3 regions of the Daejeonella sp. AP26 genome follow, and region 3 is predicted to be linked to each of the others. Evidence: riboswitches for the same ligand, from Rfam matches in the RefSeq annotation. Region 3 holds a riboswitch; each other region holds the start of a gene.
What was found. Region 3 has a riboswitch for cobalamin ahead of metE (5-methyltetrahydropteroyltriglutamate--homocysteine S-methyltransferase). Riboswitches for the same ligand answer to the same signal wherever they lie in the genome.

Region 1: it holds a riboswitch for cobalamin, as region 3 does, so the genes downstream of both, AC1MCB_RS16605 (ribonucleoside-diphosphate reductase small subunit) here and metE (5-methyltetrahydropteroyltriglutamate--homocysteine S-methyltransferase) in region 3, are expected to answer to the same signal.
Region 2: it holds a riboswitch for cobalamin, as region 3 does, so the genes downstream of both, AC1MCB_RS06650 (TonB-dependent receptor plug domain-containing protein) here and metE (5-methyltetrahydropteroyltriglutamate--homocysteine S-methyltransferase) in region 3, are expected to answer to the same signal.

What each region holds. Positions count from the first base shown of each region.
Region 1 covers NZ_CM155286.1:3,900,454-3,906,867, forward strand. Annotated here, with positions in the region: gene AC1MCB_RS16600 (ribonucleoside-diphosphate reductase subunit alpha) at 1-975, opposite strand, end outside; gene AC1MCB_RS16605 (ribonucleoside-diphosphate reductase small subunit) at 1,071-2,039, opposite strand; cobalamin riboswitch at 2,149-2,305, opposite strand; gene dinB (DNA polymerase IV) at 2,627-3,730, shown strand; gene AC1MCB_RS16615 (porin family protein) at 3,955-4,590, opposite strand; gene AC1MCB_RS16620 (ATP-binding protein) at 4,807-6,414, shown strand, end outside.
Region 2 covers NZ_CM155286.1:1,536,856-1,543,269, forward strand. Annotated here, with positions in the region: gene AC1MCB_RS06650 (TonB-dependent receptor plug domain-containing protein) at 29-1,927, opposite strand; cobalamin riboswitch at 2,035-2,221, opposite strand; gene AC1MCB_RS06655 (serine hydrolase) at 2,328-3,551, shown strand; gene AC1MCB_RS06660 (tetratricopeptide repeat protein) at 3,548-5,500, opposite strand; gene AC1MCB_RS06665 (SRPBCC family protein) at 5,665-6,414, shown strand, end outside.
Region 3 covers NZ_CM155286.1:2,151,730-2,158,143, reverse strand. Annotated here, with positions in the region: gene AC1MCB_RS09265 (hypothetical protein) at 624-1,328, shown strand; gene AC1MCB_RS09260 (cysteine-rich CWC family protein) at 1,528-1,767, opposite strand; gene metE (5-methyltetrahydropteroyltriglutamate--homocysteine S-methyltransferase) at 1,823-4,147, opposite strand; cobalamin riboswitch at 4,331-4,519, opposite strand; TPP riboswitch at 4,851-4,938, shown strand; gene thiS (sulfur carrier protein ThiS) at 4,998-5,201, shown strand; gene thiC (phosphomethylpyrimidine synthase ThiC) at 5,217-6,414, shown strand, end outside.

The sequences.
Region 1 (6,414 bases), 1.7 Mb from region 3:
GCGCGCACGGTTCTCTTCCTTACCGTGGTTTTTGCGCAGGTCAAGAAAATCAAATACGTCCGCATGCCATGGCTCCAGGTATATCGCAAAAGCACCTTTACGTTTCCCCCCACCTTGATCCACATATCTGGCGGTATCATTAAACACCTTTAGCATGGGCACAATACCATTACTGGTACCGTTGGTACCGCTGATATAGGTGCCGGTCGCCCTGACATTATGAATGCTTAATCCGATGCCCCCGGCACTTTGGGAGATTCGGGCCGTTTGTTTCAGCGTATCATATATGCCTTCAATGCTGTCGTTTTTCATCGTCAGCAGAAAACAGGACGACATCTGCGGCTTGGGCGTTCCCGCATTAAATAAAGTGGGCGTAGCATGCGTGAACCACCGCTCACTCATCAGGTGGTAGGTTTTGATTACACTATCCAGGTTCTCCTTATGAATACCCACAGATACCCGCATGAACAGGTGCTGCGGACGTTCGGCTATGCACCCATCCGTCTTCAGAAGGTATGACTTTTCGAGAGTTTTAAAGCCAAAATAGTCGAAGCCGAAGTCACGGTCATAGATGATGGAGCTATCCAGGATCTCCGCATTATTTTCAATAACGGCCCAAACGTCGTCCGCCAGCAGCGAAGCTTTTTTTCCGGTCTTGCTGTCCACATAGTCGTGCAACGTTCGCATTGTTTCCGAAAACGATTTGATGGTGTTCTTATGCAGGTTAGAGACTGCAATACGGGAAGCCAGCAAAGCATAATCCGGATGCGTGGTGGTTAAGGAAGCTGCGGTTTCAGCAGCTAGGTTGTCCAGTTCGGAGGTGGTGACCCGGTCGTACAAACCTTCGATCACTTTCCTGGCTACCTCGACCGGATCAACCAGGGCTGACAGACCGTAGCACAGCTTTTCTATCCGGGCTGTTATTTTATCAAACTTTACGGATTCTTGTTTTCCGTCTCTTTTTATTACGAACATTTTTTAGGTATTAGGTATTAGGTATTAGGGGTTAGGTATTAGGTGTTAGGTCTGGGCAATAGCCTCTTCCCTTCAATCTAAACCTCCAACCTCTCTCAAAACTCCTCATCCAGCGAAAAGCCCTGCATTTCTCCGGCCGACAGAACCCCACTTTTCTGGTAATCACCCACTCGCTTCTCGAAGAAGTTGGTTTTTCCCTGCAGGGAGATCATTTCCATAAAATCAAAAGGATTCGTAGCCTGGTAGATCTTTTCGCAGCCCAGCTCGTCCAGCCAGCGGTCGGCAACAAACTCAATATACTGACTCATCAAGCCGCTGTTCATTCCGATCAGGTTGACCGGGAGCGCTTCGGTGATGAACTCCTTTTCGATCTCAACGGCCTCCTGTATGATAGCAATTACGTCCTCCTGTGGAAGCTTGTTCTTCAGCATGCCATAAAGCAGGCAGGCGAACTCACAGTGAAGTCCTTCATCCCGCGAGATAAGCTCATTGCTGAAGGTTAGTCCGGGCATCAGGCCTCGTTTTTTAAGCCAGAAGATGGAACAGAAGCTGCCGCTAAAGAAGATGCCCTCGACAGCCGCAAAAGCGACAAGCCGTTCGGCAAAAGAACCTTTGTCGATCCATCGCAATGCCCATTCTGCCTTCTTACGCACACAGGGGATGGTGTCAATAGCATGGAATAGCCGGTCTTTTTCTTTGGGATCTTTAACATACGAATCGATCAGCAGCGCATAGGTTTCCGAATGGATATTTTCCATCATGATCTGAAAGCCGTAAAAACAGCGGGCTTCAGGCACCTGTACCTCACGCATAAAATTGACCGCGAGGTTCTCATTGACAATCCCGTCGCTGGCGGCAAAAAAGGCCAGAACATGCGAAATAAAATGCCTTTCGCCGCCATTCAAGGCCTGCCAGTCTTTCTGATCTGCCGAAAGGTCGATCTCTTCAGCCGTCCAGAAACTGGCTTCATGTTTTTTGTACATCTCCCAGATAGCGGGATAGTTGATGGGAAGGATCACGAAACGATCCTTATTCTCTTTTAACAATACTTCTTCCTGTTGCATAAATGATGGTATAAAAAAGCTTTACAGGAATTGACAAAAGTCAGATGGGCATTAACAACAGGACGTTGTAACGCGTACGGGCTTTCGCCAAAACCTTATTCGTGAAAGTTTTGACAAAATCATTATGGCAGGTGTCTGGCTGATAACCGCATCAAATGATACGATTATTTACAGTTGCACGTCAGCTCGTGGTTTACACACGATTCCCTTTTAATCATATCCGAATACAATGTATACCCGGATATGAACTTGAATGATCTATAAGAAAGAACTTATTAATGCAAAGGTATTCTTTCGTCTGCAGCCGCAAAGGGGAACTTATGAACAGGAGTGGAGTTGTTAACAAATAGGTATCAGGTATTAGGTATCAGGTATTAGGTTTCAGCAATCAGCTTTCAGCAGGATCGTACTACTTCAATATAGCAATTCATGTAGAAATTTTCAAGAAACTTCCCGACAGTGGAACCACAGCCTCACATTAGCACATTTCCGTATTACCACATTACCATATTCCCCTACTAGCACATTAACAAATTCTCACATTGCCATATTACCATAATCGTAAATTTGCTTTTGTAAACCGATCCATGATTCCACCAGTAACAGCCCACCGCAAGATCATTCATATTGATATGGATGCTTTCTACGCGTCGGTGGAACAGCGTGATAATCCGGAATACCGCGGCAAACCTCTCGTTGTGGGTGGTTCACCACAAGGTCGCGGAGGAGTGGTGGCGGCGGCCAGCTACGAAGCCCGTAAGTACGGCATCCGCTCGGCCATGTCCGCTAAGCAGGCTTTGCAGCTTTGTCCCCATACCCTGTTTGTACGCCCGCGGTTTGATGCCTACAAAGAAGTTTCTTCAAGGATCCGCGAAATCTTCAGCCGCTATACCGATCTCATCGAGCCATTATCGCTGGATGAAGCCTACCTGGATGTTACCGAAGATAAGCTTAATATTGGCTCCGCACTCGAGATTGCTCAGCAGATCAAAGCGGCCATCAAAGACGAGTTGCAGTTAACTGCTTCCGCCGGGGTTTCCATCAATAAGTTTGTGGCCAAAATAGCCTCGGATATTAATAAACCGGATGGCTTAAAATTCATAGGCCCTTCAGCTATTAAAGCCTTCATGGAAAATCTGCCGGTTGAAAAGTTTCATGGGGTAGGCAAAGTAACTGCCGGGAAGATGAAGAGTATGGGTTTACATACCGGTGCTGATCTTAAGAAACTTCCTGAAGAGCAACTGATACAAAGGTTTGGGAAAGCGGGCCGCTTCTACTACCGGATTGTCAGAGGCATTGATGAGCGTCCCGTACAGCCACACCGTGAAACCAAATCTTTAGCTGCTGAGGACACCTTCGGCCGCGACCTGACAGACATTGAAGAAATGGAAGCTGAGCTCGACCGGATCGCCGAGCTCGTTTGTAAGCGTTTAGAAAAACGCAATCTGAAAGGTCGCACCATCACCTTAAAGATCAAATACAGTGACTTCAGGCAAATCACTCGAAACAAATCCTTCGTCACTCACGTTGCAGATTTCGAAACCATCAGCACAACTGCCAAACAACTATTGACAAGCACCTTTCCGGAAGAAAAGAAGATCCGGTTATTGGGTATTTCACTCTCCAATTTCGGCGAGCCGGAGATTCGTCAGAAAGTGGAGAAGGTGACGGGACAGCTCAGCCTATTTTGACCGGCTAGCTAAGTTTCGTAGTTGAAATAAACGATCGCTTGCCTGCAAGCCGGCATTCTGATGCTGAAGGCATCAAAGGTCTATAGGAACGAGTCTAAATTAGGATGTTCGACTCCGAAGGGGTCGAAGGCTTGTTTCGCCCAGGGTCTACAAACGTTTTATCTCTTCGGGATAATCAAGCCTGGGGTAATGCTGCTGAAAAGTATTATGGGGTTACATATTGTCTAAAACTTGTACCCAATCGAAACCGAGCTCACCCTATTTTTAATATCCGCCAACCTGGATTCACCAGCAAACCTATGACCCGCCGGCGCCACATTATCCAAACCGACACTTTGCTGCAGACTCAAGCTGAGTCTTGATTTCAATTCTGTTCCAACAATCAGGTTAACGCCAAAGTCAGTATTAGTAAAGCCATCAGTACCCGCTATTCCGCGGAAAACGTTTGGCGCTCCATCCCTTTCTTTACCGTTAAGTCCCAGTCCGGCGTAAGGACCACCGCCAATAATAAGCTTTGTTAAATTCGGAAGTTTAAATTTATAGAGAAGATTTATCGGAATTTCCAGGTACATCATATTCACTCTGCCGTCAGTCCCCTGACCTTCTGCGGCATCAGTGCTAACGCCCTTTCCCTGCAGGGAGATTCCCGGCTGCACGAACAGGCGTTTAGCCACCTGTACTTCCGTAAAGCCAGTCACATGCATCGTTACAACCGCACCCGGCTGCATACCGTACATGCTGTTTGTCTGCCAGGCAACATTTACCCCTGTTTTAATACCCAACCTGGCTTTCTGCTGAGCAGAAGTATGAAGAGAAAATAGAAGGCAAAACAAAATACACAGCGAGCAGATCTTATACATTAGCGGGTTTTCTTGCGAAGATAGAAAACCGGGTGTAAATGGAAACTTTTTAATTTATTGATGACCGAGATCACCGTTGTAATATATTGTACAATTATGATTGTTACATATCTCCGTTGAATTATTTCCACAATCTTGAATCTTTAATACCTTACAAACGTATTGCATCCTACCAAAAACAGGGTTTACTATTGGGTGTGCATAATTTCTATTAGATTGAAGTTTCTCTTTTACATATTACTAATATTTACCTGGTGTTTACCAACCGGTGTTTCGGCATCTCAAGGTACTACACCCCGCGCAAAAGCTGGCGTGTTAGATCTGCGAAATCAGGATTTCTCCAAACCCGTAGATCTTGATGGCGAATGGTTCTTCTACTGGAAACAGCTGTTGGATCCGGAGGAGTTGGCCAAAGGGAAATCAGAGATCGTCAACTTGCCAGGCATCTGGACCGGACAGGAAAGAGACGGCAAAAAAAACCCGTCCTATGGCTACGCCACCTATCAGCTTACCGTTTTGCTACCCAGCAACGAATCGTTGCGTTTGGTGATGCCTGATGTTTACAGTTCCTACCGCTGTTTCATCAACGGCAAGGAAGTGGCAGCAAACGGCAAGGTAAGCACCAGCGAGAAAGATTTTGTTCCCTATTGGCAATACAGAGGAGTTAGTTTACGTCCAAACACAGACACGATCAACATCGTATTGCAGGTAGCCAACTTTTCCCACAGCAAGGGCGGCATTAAAAAGGCTATTACAATCGGTAGGGCCGACGAGGTAGTATTGGCCAGGCAGCGTGATATGTCCATAGATTTTATGCTTACAGGCTGTTTGTTTATGGGCGGACTGTTCTTTCTGGGACTCTACCTGCTTGGAAACAGGGATAATTCTATCCTGTATTTTTCTTTATTCAGCATGGTCTACAGTTACCGGACGATAGGGGTAGACACCTATGCGCTTCATACTATCCTTCCAAATCTCAGCTGGTATGTGACCATCCGGATCGAATATATCAGTTTATTTTTAGGAGTCTGTTTTTTTGCCCGTTATTCGCTTCACTTATATCCCCAGGTAGTCAATAAAAAAATCATAGACGCCATCAGTATAGTTTGTTTTAGTTTCGTCGTTGCCGTCATCGTACTGCCCTCGCTATATTTCACCCGCCTGATTTATCCATTTCTATTCCTGACCAGTTTTTGCCTGCTGTACACCCCTTACATATATATCAAAGCCTGGATTGCTAAGCTGCCCGGGTCGGCTTTTTCTGTGCTGAGTTCCCTTGCACTCATGTCAGTTTTCTTGGTCTCATTCCTGCACTATTGGGCTCAGACTCCGCCTTTTCATTTATTTGCCTTTGGTGCCTATATCACCTTTTTCTTCCTGCAGTCGCTCATCTTGTCACACCGTGTGTCTTTCAAGTTAAACCAGGCGCTCCAGCAGGCAAACCAAGGATTGGTGGCTAAGAGTGATTTCTTAAGCACCATGAGCCACGAGATCCGAACTCCGCTGAATTCGGTGATTGGCATGAGTCATTTATTACTGAAAAGCGCACCCCGTGATGACCAGGCCGAAAAGCTGGAGGTCATGCTGTTTTCGGCCAACAACCTGTTGGCCATCGTGAACGATGTTCTCGATTATAATAAAATCGAGGCAGGGAAGGTTACGTTTGAGCATATCGAAATGGATGTCGCTTCCATTGCGCGTAACATTGTAAAAGGTCTGCAGACCTCCGCCGAAGATAAAGGCATAGAGCTAAGGATTGATCTTGACCCGTCGCTGCGCAATAAGCTATTGGGAGATCCTACCCGCGTATATCAGGTGCTCAAC
Region 2 (6,414 bases), 610 kb from region 3:
CCCATCGCTATTCAAATAACAACAACCCTTACCTGATCTCTAACCTTAAACCGGCGTTGAAGTTTAAACCCCGGGTGGTGTACCCGGCGAACTCGAGGTAATCCTCGTCTAATAGATTTTTAACATCCGCGAACAAAGTAAGTTTAGAAGCCGGCTTGTATTGAATATAAGCATCCAGCATATTATAAGAAGCTAACGTGGCGCTCACCTGGTTAAATGAAGAGTCAAAATAGAAGTCTTCCCGGTTTCCGGTGAACTTATAAGTTAAATTAACATCAACCTTCGCTCCCATGCTAATTCCCATACTGGCACCGAAGGTGTTTTTAGGACGCCTGAACAAGTTAAATGCAGTGGCGGATGGCGAGGTCATCTCACCGTCTACATAGGCATAGAACGCATTTAAACTCACCGCCTGGAAAGGATTAGTACTCAGTTCTATTTCAAAGCCCTTGTCTTTCTGCTCATTCTGATTGATATAGCCGAATTGATTCGGACTCAGCTGACCGAAATCAATTACATCTTCGATCTCCCGATTGAAATATGAAACATTAACATTCAACTTCTGCGGAAGCAGATCAAAGTCAAAGCCAGCTTCATAGGTGCGCGAGGTCTCGGGTTTTAGATCCAGGTTGCCATACTCTGAAAACAACTGGTATAGCGAAGGAACGCGGTAGGCAGAAGAAACGTTTACAAAGAACTTGTACCGGTCATTAAATACATACGAAGGGTTGACGGTGTAAGTGAAATTTTCGCCATATTGGCTATGATCATTCACCCGTCCGCCCAACTCTGCATGGAAACCGCTGTTGGTTTTAAAGAACAGCGAGGTGAATAAGCTCTTGATATCGTTATCAGCCACAAGTGCAGCGGAATATGGATTGCTTTGTTCTGTAGCTGATCGTTTAAAACTGGCCCCGCTGGTGAGATCGAGGAAGCTCAGCAGCTGATAATTCACACCTGCTTCAATTTGAGAGATCTCTCCTTTGTTATTCGTTATTGACTCCTGGTTGTCGAACAGGTTTTTCACATTATTTTGACTCAGGTTAAAGTTGAAGTCGCCGTTATTGAAGTTTAGCTTTCCGCCTAAACCAGCAAGAATAGAGTTTTTGCGATAATTGTAGTCGATAGCATCGGCGAAAGCGCCATTATCCAGGCCGGCCTGGTTACCGTTCGCCTGTACATTCGCTCTTAGTAGAAAACTTTCTGAGACCTGCTGCCCGAGATTTAAGCTTACGGACCGTTGTGTAAAGTTGTCTTTATCGAAGTTCGTTTCTCCCTGCGCTGGAGAAGCAGTAGAATAGTTCTTCGAATCTAAATTCGAGCCATTGATAGCGATAGATGTTTTACCGATCTGGCCATTCAGCCCTAACACCTGCTTGTAAGTCTCGTAGCTTCCGCCTGTAGCCAGTAAGCTTGCGGTGAGTTTGCCAGAGCCTTTTTTGGTGATGATATTTATAACACCTGCAACGGCATCAGAGCCATATAAGGTGGAATTCCCGCCTTTCAAAATCTCTATGCGTTCGATCTGCTCAACCGGCAGGGCTGCGATATTATACTCGCCGCTAATATTCGAAGCGTCATTAACGGGAATCCCGTCAATCAGGATCAGCGTGTTTCCAGGCGCGGCGCCTCGCAGATAAACAGCTTTGATGTCGCCGGGCGTATTGCCATTGCCGCCGATAGTTAATCCTGCGACGTTGTTTAAGATCTCAGGGAGACTGCGGCCCTGGCTTTTTGAAAGGGTTTCGGCGGAAATCACCCGGACAACTTTACCAATTTCAGACTGTTTCTTGGAGGATCGGGTTGCGGTTACAACCACTTCATTCAGGTCTCGCACAGGCTCCTGCTGAGCCAGGGCATTGCCGCTCAGCAATACCAGTTGTGCAAGCCCCAGGCCTGCAGCAACATAATTCTTTTTTGTTTTCATTTTGTTGTGAGTGATAAATACTCACAGCAAACAGTACATCAGAATACTTTAAATGACCGTATACGGTAACCGTAAACGCTCATTCAAGCTTCAATCCCCGAAAGCTATGAATTAATAAATCTTTGGCAGGTCTTCTGACTTACTCCCCTTGGTTCGTCTTCCCATTCTACAGAACAGTGACTTAGATTGAACGCCGGTACTTGGAGCTTACAGCTGCGGGACAGTAACGGATTTACACCGTTTTCCCTTTTCATCCCGATTGCGACACCGGGAACCAAAAGCGCTGCAAATGTAAAACAACCTGAAGTATTTACAAACCCATTCTGCCAATAAATCATCCTGACATATTCTTTATATTTAGCAGATGAAACAAGGCATGTTAATCTTTTTATTGATTCTAATGATTTTCCAGAGTTCTTATAGCCAGTCAAAAGATTATATCGATACTCAATATTTAGAGAAATTACTGAAGGACAACCAGGTGCTTTTCGGCAATATCTTAAAGAATCCCACTAAAAATGAAATACAGATACTCTTTACCCGAATAGAACGGGATGAAGATAACATGCCGCATTTCAAGTCATTTGGCTATCGTCTGGATCCGTCCTGGTACTTCTATCCGGCCAGTACAGTAAAGTTGCCCGCTGCCATTTTTGCTTTGGAGAAAATCAACAGCTTAGATATCAAAGGGCTGACTAAGGAGTCGACCATGCTGACCGACAGCAGTTTTGCCGGACAAACCAAAGTGCGGAGAGACAGTTCATCTCAGACAGGATTACCCAACATCGATCACTACATTAAAAAAATTCTTTTAACCAGTGATAATGATGCTTACAACCGGATCTATGAATTTGTGGGCAGGGCTGAGATCAATAAAAAGCTTCAGAAAAATGGTTTAACAAAGAGCAGGATCTTAAACCGGCTGGCGATTGGCGATTCCGGAGAATCAGCGAAGCATACTAACCCCATCTCTTTTTACAATGGCGATAAATTGGTATACAGCCAGAAAGCTCAATACGACCCGAAGGATTACCCCCTTGAACTGCAGAACCTGACTCGGGGAAAGGGTTATATGGACGCAAATGATCATCTGGTTAATGAACCCTACTCCTTTGCTGATAAAAACGTTTATACCGTTGAGGACCAGCAACTGGTGCTGAAAAAGCTCTTCTTTCCGGAAGCTTTCCCTAAAAAAGAACGTTTTAATCTTAGAGCGGATGATTATAAGCTGATCTACAAATACATGTCGATGCTGCCTTCCGAAAGTGACTTTCCTAAATATGATTCAACAGAATTCTGGCCTTCTTATAGCAAGATGCTGTACTACGGACGCGAAAAGGACGCCGTGATAGACCCTGACGTCCGGATCTTTAATAAATACGGGGATTCGTACGGCTATATTATCGACAATGCCTACTTCGTGGACTTTAAAAATAAGGTAGAATTTATGCTGACCGCGGTGGTTCAGTCAAATGAGGATGAAATTTATAACGACAGCAAGTACGAATACGAGACTGTATGCTATCCTTTTATGAAAAACCTTGGACGAGTTCTGTATTCTCATGAATTGAAACGGGAGAAAAAGCATTTGCCCAGCCTGCATAAATTTCAGTTCAGGTATTAGTGTCGGGTATTTAAGTTGACTCCAACTTTATCGAGAAGCTCATTGAACCGGGGATCAGAATGCAAAGAGTCAAACTTGGGATCAATTTTAAGACTGCATAAGGATTCCTCGTGCCTTTCATAACTTTTTTGAAGCCATTCAAATGCCTGATCTTTTTCTCCGAGTGCGGCATACACCAGGGCCATTGCGCGATGATCATTGGGTCCGAATTCAGTTGATTTTATTTTTTTGATTAGAGGCTGTGCTTGTTCTTTACGCCCGGAAGCGGCGCAAATATGAGCCTGCGCCAGGTCTGTTTTAACTTTGTTTTTCGTAAACTTTCCCCACCGCCGGTTTTCAGCGATAGCCTTGTCGATCATGCCCTTAGCCTGGTAGCAAAGAGATAGAAGTCTGTAGGTAGGTACAAAATCCGGATAGATTTCCACTGTCTTTAGGCCGACTTCTATAGCCTTATCAAACTGACGGGTATAATAGAGGTGGATGCCTTTGTCTTTCAGAATTCCAGGGGAGACTGGATCAAGGTCTACGGCCTTAGAGATCTCGCTCACTGCTTCCTCAAATTTTCCGGTAAAAAGCAACCATTCGGCATACCAATGCCTTCCAGTGGCATAATTGGGATTGAGCTCCAGGCCCCGCTTAAATTCCTTCTCAGAGTTTATCCAGTCCCAATCATTGAGCATTAAAGACGTAGCCAGGGAAATGTGAGCCTCGCCCAGGTTAGGGTCTATCTCTAAAGCTTTATTAACGGCCGCCATTTGCTTTGGATAAAGTTCTCTTCTGGAAATATTGGTGTATTCACCCATCAGGCTGTATGTATCGGCCAGGCCGGTCCATGCTAGGGCATAGTCAGGATCTTTTTCCAGCGCCTTTTCAAAAAGCAGGATGGCCGCTTTCATCCCTTCTTCATTTCGCCGATTCCAATAGAAGCGACCCTGCAGGTACAGTTGGTAGGCCTCCGGATTTTGTGTATGCGTTTTAGTAATCCGTTCACGGTCGTTTCCGAGTAACGTTACCCTTAATTTCTCTGTGATAGCTAGTGCGATCTCATCCTGAATAGCAAATACATCCTCCATTTCACGATCATAACGTTCGCTCCATATATGAAATCCGTCTTCAACATTGATTAGCTGGGTCGTTATCCGAAGTCGGTTTCCTTGTTTACGAACGCTACCTTCGAGCACTGTGTTTACTCCTAATTCCTCCCCAATGATCCGCAGGTCAACATTTTTACCTTTGAATTGGAACGAAGAAGTCCGGCCGGCAACCTTCAGGTCTTTAACATGTGCCAGGGAGCTAAGAATTTCTTCAGCCATCCCGTCACTGAAATATTCCTGTTCTGGATCATTACTCATGTTAACGAATGGGAGGACAGCAATGCTTTTTTCAGGAAGTTTTTTAGATTGATCATTCACTTTCGAAATATTTAAGCCGGGATCTGTCACTATTTTATAAATCTTGACCGGGAGCTTTACGTTCTTTAGCGATTCCTGCCGAACAAACTGGGTAACTATGCCGTGTTTATTAGAAACATTATTGTAAACAGAATCTGAGATATAAATATCACCCGGTGCGGCTATTGCCTGGATTCGCGAAGCAATGTTTACTCCATCTCCAAATACATCGTTGTCCTCAAATACTACTTCACCGAGATGAATTCCAATACGTAATTGAAATTCTTTGGCCTGCTTGCATGCTTCCTGGATTTTAATGGCTGCATTTACTGAGTCACTTACGGTTGAAAAACTGGCCATAACACCATCACCCAATTCCTTTAGCCACTTGCCCCCATACTTTTCTATTATAGGCCGCTGCATCTGTCGGTTCTTAGTGAGCAAACTAAATGCATGTTCCTCGTTATTACCCATAATGGAGGTGTAACCGACAATGTCGGTAAACATAATAGCAGCTAATTGGCGGGATTGCGACACGGTAACTTTTTTTTGCAGCATTAAGTTAAGAAAACAGATGCGTTATGAACGCATAATCGATGTTGGTTAAATCTTTTATAGCGATCAGATTTGCCTTTTTAGGCAAGAATGATTATGAAGTGGTTAAAACAGCAAAGGCCTAATTCTGTTATCTAATCACAAACCATCACAAAAAGAAAATCTCTATGCTAGAATCAATCACGAACAAGCTTACTGATGCTGTAAAAGGTCCGTTGCTTCAGGAAAATGAAAATGCCAATGTAAATATGCCCGAGCGGATTTTGTCCATTCTGGCCGGTGCTGTTATCACATATAAAGGTATTAAACAGATCACAAATCACCCGGTAATTGCTTTACAAGAAGCTATGGTAGGTGGTATTTTATTATATCGTGGTGCTACAGGCGTTTGTCCCATTTACTCCAGATTAGGAAAAGACAGTACGGACACGAAAGCCATTAGCATCACTGAGCGGTTTATTGTTAACAAACCGAGGGAAGAGGTTTATGCTTTCTGGAGAAACTTTGAAAACCTCCCGAGGTTTATGAAACATCTTGCTTCGGTGGAGGAACAAGGTAATAATCGTTCGCAGTGGAAAGCTAATCTTCCTGGCGAGATAGTTAAGTTAACCTGGAATGCTGAAATTACACGCGAAGAAGAGAATCGATACATAGGCTGGCAATCGATAGAAGGATCGATGGTTGACAATGCTGGAAAAATCGAATTTAACGATGCGATCAATGGTTCAGGAACCGAGTTAACTGTTGAGATCAGCTATTTCCCGCCTGCCGGCAGCTTAGGCCAGGGAATCGCTAAATTATTGAATAATGTTTTCGAAGATAAGATCCGTGAAGATGTAACTAACTTCAAACATTATGTAGAGGGTGAAGAATATCAAACCTATGTCACCTCCCCAAGCTTTGTAGAAAAGCTTCAG
Region 3 (6,414 bases):
GCCCACAGAAAACCTCTCCGTTCACCTCTTTTCCGTCCCGATTCATCGGGATGGCGGGCACAAGCAAAGCCTACCCACTGACTTTTATAACATTTAAAGCAGCGGCGGGGTTTCATTCAAGGTTTGTTTGTTGTTTTTATCGGCTTGAATGGTCTCCCTTCGGTCGGCATTTGCATACTTTTTTTTCCTGAAGAAACTAAGCGCAGCGACCTCTTGAGTGCCTTTTTAAAACTACTAAAACAACGAAAAAACTAAGCGCAGCGTTCTCCTGAATGCCTGAAAAACAGACTAAAACAAATGAAGAAAAAGTGACATCCGCGGTAGCGACTGAAGAAGATATACCACTTGGTTAAGTTGTTTTAACTCACAAAAGAACAGAGGGCAGAAACGCTAGAAGACAAGAGGCAGCATTTCATCGGTTGGAGATCATTTCGATCCCGATCCTCCATCGGGATTGCCACGGCTAATTACTTACGTCTTTCACTATCGATGATAAAATGAACACCTTGAAATTTCACACAGGATGACTAATAATAAATTTACTCCTGGTAACATTTTTATTACCTGTACGTATAATGACACTGCCTTCAAAGCAAGAATTTTATAAACCTTTAAAAAAGAACATGAAAAAATATTTATTAAATTATGGAACGGTACTGCTTGGATCCGCAATGGCCTTATCCTCCTGTGCTAAGGAGGATTCCACCGGAGGTAATGTTTCCTACCAGGTGAAGCCATCTAACTTGACTGCATCAGTTGGCTCTACAGTTTCTGGCAGCGGATTAATTGTCACCGTGAATTCAAACTCAAGCTTAACCTGGACTGCCGGAAAATTAAATGTTACTGAAATTGACTTTGAAGCAGAGAATAATAATGTTGAAATTGAATATGAACTGAAAGGTCAGTTCAATATTAATTTGCTCGATATCAGTCCGGTATTAGGAAGCATTACCATACCAGATGGTACTTATGATGAAGTAGAATTAAAGTTGAAATTGGAAAAATCCTCTACAAATGATATACCGCTAACTTTAAAAGGGTCGTATACTAACAACACGGGCAGTGTAACACCAGTGGAGTTTTATTTCAACGATGAGTTTGAAATCGAAGTGGAGGCAGAGGATTTGCTAATTAGTGGATCTGCGGATTATTTAGGTCTGATCAACGTTAAGCTTAACAAATTCCTAACTAATGTCAGTTCTGCTGATTTGGATGAAGCGGCTAAAACTAACGGGGCTATCGTAATTTCATCCGCATCGAATGTTAACCTTTATAATAAGTTTAAAGCAAACCTGAATATATTTGGTGATTGCGATTTTGAAGATTAAGCAATATTAAAAATATTCTGCTAAGAGGCTGTCTCATAAGTATATTGTGAAGGCAGCCTTTTTTTATTTCTATTTTTTTGGCTTCTGTATTTCAACTTCATGAATGTGAAAATATGGCATTCAGTAAAGGCCCCGCTGACAACCTCTATTTGAGTAAGTACGATCAAAGCTGCAGGTAAAACTGAAAATGATGCGTTTTCTATTTTTTAATTTGTGAAAGTATTGCCTGCAGTTTCTGTGTGATGGCTGTAGAACTTATTTCGTGTTTTATAGATCGCAGGCAGTTTCTGCAAAGACAATCAGGGTAAGTCAGCCGTATATAATCTTTTTCCAGCTCAGAAAGGGTAAGTCCCTGGCACTGGCATAACAGAATGCTGCCAACCTTGCATTCAAAGGGTTCGTTACACCGGGGGCAATATTTCTTTTCGTGATCTGCCATCATATCTTCATAAAGCTGTACATCTTTGATAGAGATGTACAGCTCAGGTATTGGTTTAAACAGCTGTTCCTGTGGTGACGCTTTCCCTTATTTCTTTAGCGGCAGCAACCATCTCGATCAATGCTCGTTTAGTTTCATCCCATGCCCGGGTTTTTAAACCACAATCCGGGTTGACCCATAGCTGGCCGTCGGGGATGACTGCCCGGGCTTTTTTAAGCAAATACGTCATTTCCTCCTTGTTAGGTACACGGGGCGAATGAATATCGTAAACGCCCGGGCCTATTTCGTTGGGATACTTAAAATCAGCGAAGACGTCAAGCAGTTCCATCTGCGAACGGGAAGTTTCTATGGTAATCACATCGGCATCCATATCAGCAATGCTGTTTATAATATCGTTAAACTCAGAATAGCACATATGGGTATGTATCTGGGTATCATCCTGTACGCCACTGGCCGAAATCCGGAATGCTTTAACGGCCCAGTTCAGATATCCCGCCCAATCTTCTTTTCGTAACGGTAAGCCTTCGCGTATGGCAGGTTCATCAATCTGTATGATCTTAATACCAGCTTTTTCCAGATCGCATACTTCATCACGTATAGCTAAAGCTATCTGGGTACAGGTTTCGGCCCGCGGCTGATCGTTCCTTACAAAGGACCATTGAAGAATGGTTACCGGGCCGGTTAACATGCCCTTCATCCATTTAGAAGTTAAGGACTGTGCGTAAGCCGACCACTTAACGGTCATTGGCTGCGGCCTGGAGACATCCCCATAAATGATGGGCGGTTTCACACAGCGGCTGCCATAGCTTTGTACCCAACCGTTTTGTGTAAAAGTAAAACCGTCTAACTGCTCTCCGAAATATTCTACCATGTCATTGCGTTCAAACTCGCCATGGACCAAAACGTCGAGATCAATTTCTTCCTGCCATTTTACTGCTTTGGAGGTTTCCTGTTCAATCAGGCTGCTATACTCTGCTTCAGTCAGCAAACCCTTTTTGAGCTGCGTGCGCCAGCTTCTTACCTCAGCGGTCTGCGGAAATGAGCCGATGGTTGTAGTAGCAAACAGCGGTAACTTTAATAGCTGTTGCTGTTGCAGTTTTCTTACCTGAAAAATACTGGTACGTTTGTCATCTTTTTCAGTAATGCTGCTCACACGCTCTTTAACCGACTGGTTCTTAATCAGCACAGAGCTTCTCCTCGCCTCATTGGCCCGCCTGTTTTCCACCAGCTGACGTTCAATACCCGCGCCCGTGTTACCAGCGGATAAGTTTCTTAACAGTACCAGCTCTGTCACTTTTTGTCGGGCAAAAGCCAGCCATTGCTTGATTTCAGAAGTTAGCACAGCTTCGTTTGTTTCGTTGTTCAGATCACAGGGTGAGTGGATCAAAGAGCACGACGGCGCTATCCATACCCGCTCAGAACCAAGTTTCTCTTTCGCTTTTTCAATAATAGCAAGCGACCCGTCAAAATAATTTTTCCAGATATTACGGCCATCTACAATGCCTAATGACAGTATTGTTTTATCTGGCAAATGTGCCATCACCTCTTCCAGTTGTTGTGGTGCCCGAACCACGTCGATATGTAATACATCCACCGGCAGAGCGGTAGCTACAGAGATATTGTTTCCCAGGCCTTCAAAATAGGTAGCCAATACGATTTTTAAGAATGGAAATTCCTTACGTAGTCGCTTATAAGTCGCTCTAAAAACCGTCTGTTCTTTCTCACTCAGATCAAGCGATAAAAACGGTTCATCGAATTGCACCCACTCTGCGCCAAGACCGTTCAGCTTATTCAATATTTCAATGTAAACCGGCAGAAGATTTTTGATCAGGTCAATCTTTTCAAAACCCGCTTCTTTTTCTTTACCTAATAACAGGTAAGACACCGGGCCGATCAGCACAGGTTTTGTCATAATGCCAAGTTGTTTGGCATCGTAAAACTCATCAATAATCTTAGTTGAAAATAACTTAAACTGCTGATCTTTATAAAACTCCGGGACGATATAATGGTAATTGGTATTAAACCATTTGGTCAATTCCATAGCACTGATATCCAGTCCGTCTTTTTGATAGCCGCGGGCCATAGCAAAGTACAGATCAAGTTCTTCATTCCCGTTCTTTTGTATCACTTTATGATAACGTTTGGGAATTGCTCCGAACATTAGTGAATGATCCAAAACATGGTCATAATAGGAGAAATCGTTTGATGGGATCAGATCAATACCTGCATCCTTTTGTATCTGCCAATTTTCATGACGGATAGTTTTCCCTACGGTAAGCACACTTTTAAGCCCCGTTTTGCCTGCCCAATAGTTCTCGCAGACTTTTTTTAACTCACGTTGGCTACCAGTTCGCGGGTAGCCGAGGTTTTGCGTTAGCATTTTCTTTTAATGATTAAATGAATAAATCGGTTAAAAGCTCTTCAGCTAAACTTCGCAATGCGTTATGATAAGAAAATGGAAAGTGTGAATACTGCCTGTCTTTAGAGTATATGACCCAAATCAAATCCATTCAGGATTTATTAAGCAAACCAGACCTGACCATAGCTTCTAATCGCGAAAGCATTGTCAATTCAGTAAGTGGCAGGTCTCCTGGCTTGTAACATTTTTACCGTCCTTCCCATTCCGGAAACCGGCAGTGGACATAATTGGCAAAAACTTTTTGTGTTACTTACAGTTGCGCGACAGCTCGTGATTTGCACACGATTCCCTATTAATCTACAATTAAGTAAAACCTATACTGGTTGATGAAGAAAGTAAAGAACTTGTTTCGGCGCAAATGTAAGTAATAACGATGTAATTGCTGAAGCCTTACCTCACAAATAAGTTTATTCAGGATTGCGATATTACCCGCTCTCATACCTTTCGGGAGTCTATATCCGTCAGGTTAAGTGCCTCTTCATTCCTGTCCTGCCAGGAGAGGCTTGTCCTCACCAAACTTTGGGTGGTTAAAAAAGACGGGCAGGCGGAATTGGTATATGCCCGTTCAGACCAACAAATTATGGCTGCATAGCAGGGCAATTCCATCAGGAGATTGCAAGACCAGAATAAAAATTAAATAAACTAGTAATACTTTATACCTTTACAAAAACTTTAGGGGTGCCTTGCGCTGAGAAATACCCTTTGAACCTGATGCAGTTAGTACTGCCGAAGGGAAAAGTAGAACAACTTACAAGTTGTTTACCATTCCTCCAACGGGTCCATTCCTTTAGTTTATTAAATTTTAAACAGGATGGAAATTACCGTAAACCAGCAAAGTTATCCCATTGTTATCCCTTGCTCCCTGCAGCAAATGCTTGACACTGTTATTCAACAGCCTGCCAAAGGCATCGCTGTTGCTGTCAATCAGGAAATTATTGCTAAAGGCGACTGGTCAGGCCACCTTTTAAATCCCGGCGATAATCTCACTATCATCAAAGCCACCCAAGGCGGATAATTACACACCCAAATTATGAAAACTGAAAACATTCCTGGAGAACAAGTGATCAGCCGTACACCCTTCCCGGGGTCACGCAAAATTTATGTCAAAGGTCAGCTGCATAACATCGAAATAGCGATGCGTGAAGTGAGCCTGGCTGAAACTAAATTGCATGGGCGATTTGGCGAAACAGAGCCTAATGCGCCCGTCACTATTTATGATACCAGCGGCCCCTATACCGATCCGGATACAGAGATCGATGTGAAACAAGGTTTGCCGCGGCTGCGTGAGCAATGGATCATAGACCGTGGCGATGTAGAACAGCTGGAACATATTTCATCAGACTACGGAAACCAGCGCGCCCATGATCAAAATCTGGACGCATTACGATTTGCGCACATCAGCAAACCTTATAGGGCAAAGCCGGGAATGAATGTATCACAGATGCACTACGCCAGGAAGGGCATTATCACGCCCGAAATGGAATACATAGCTATCCGGGAAAACCAGCGCATCGATTTATTGAAAGAGCAATTGAACGACCAGTATGAGGTGATGTCACATCAGCACCCCGGCCAAAGTTTTGGTGCCAATACACCCAAAGGATATATTACACCCGAATTTGTACGCCAGGAAGTGGCAGCTGGCCGGGCTGTTATTCCATCGAACATCAACCATCCGGAAAGCGAGCCGATGATCATCGGGCGTAACTTCCTGGTAAAGATCAATGCCAATATCGGCAACTCGGCAGTTACCTCCGGTATCGAAGAAGAAGTAGAGAAAGCGGTTTGGGCCTGCCGCTGGGGCGCCGATACGATTATGGACCTGTCTACCGGAAAGAACATTCACGAAACCCGGGAATGGATCATCCGAAATACGCCGGTACCTGTCGGCACGGTGCCTATTTACCAGGCATTGGAAAAAGTGAATGGCAAAGCCGAAGACCTGACCTGGGAACTTTTCAGGGATACCCTGATCGAGCAAGCCGAACAAGGCGTGGATTATTTCACTATCCATGCAGGTGTATTGTTGCGTTATGTTCCGCTTACAGCCAGGCGTATTACAGGAATTGTATCACGAGGCGGCTCTATTATGGCTAAATGGTGCCTGGCTCATCATAAAGAAAACTTTCTGTATACACACTTTGAAGAGATCTGCGAGATCATGAAAGCTTATGATGTCGCCTTTTCATTAGGTGACGGCTTAAGGCCCGGATGTATTGCCGATGCCA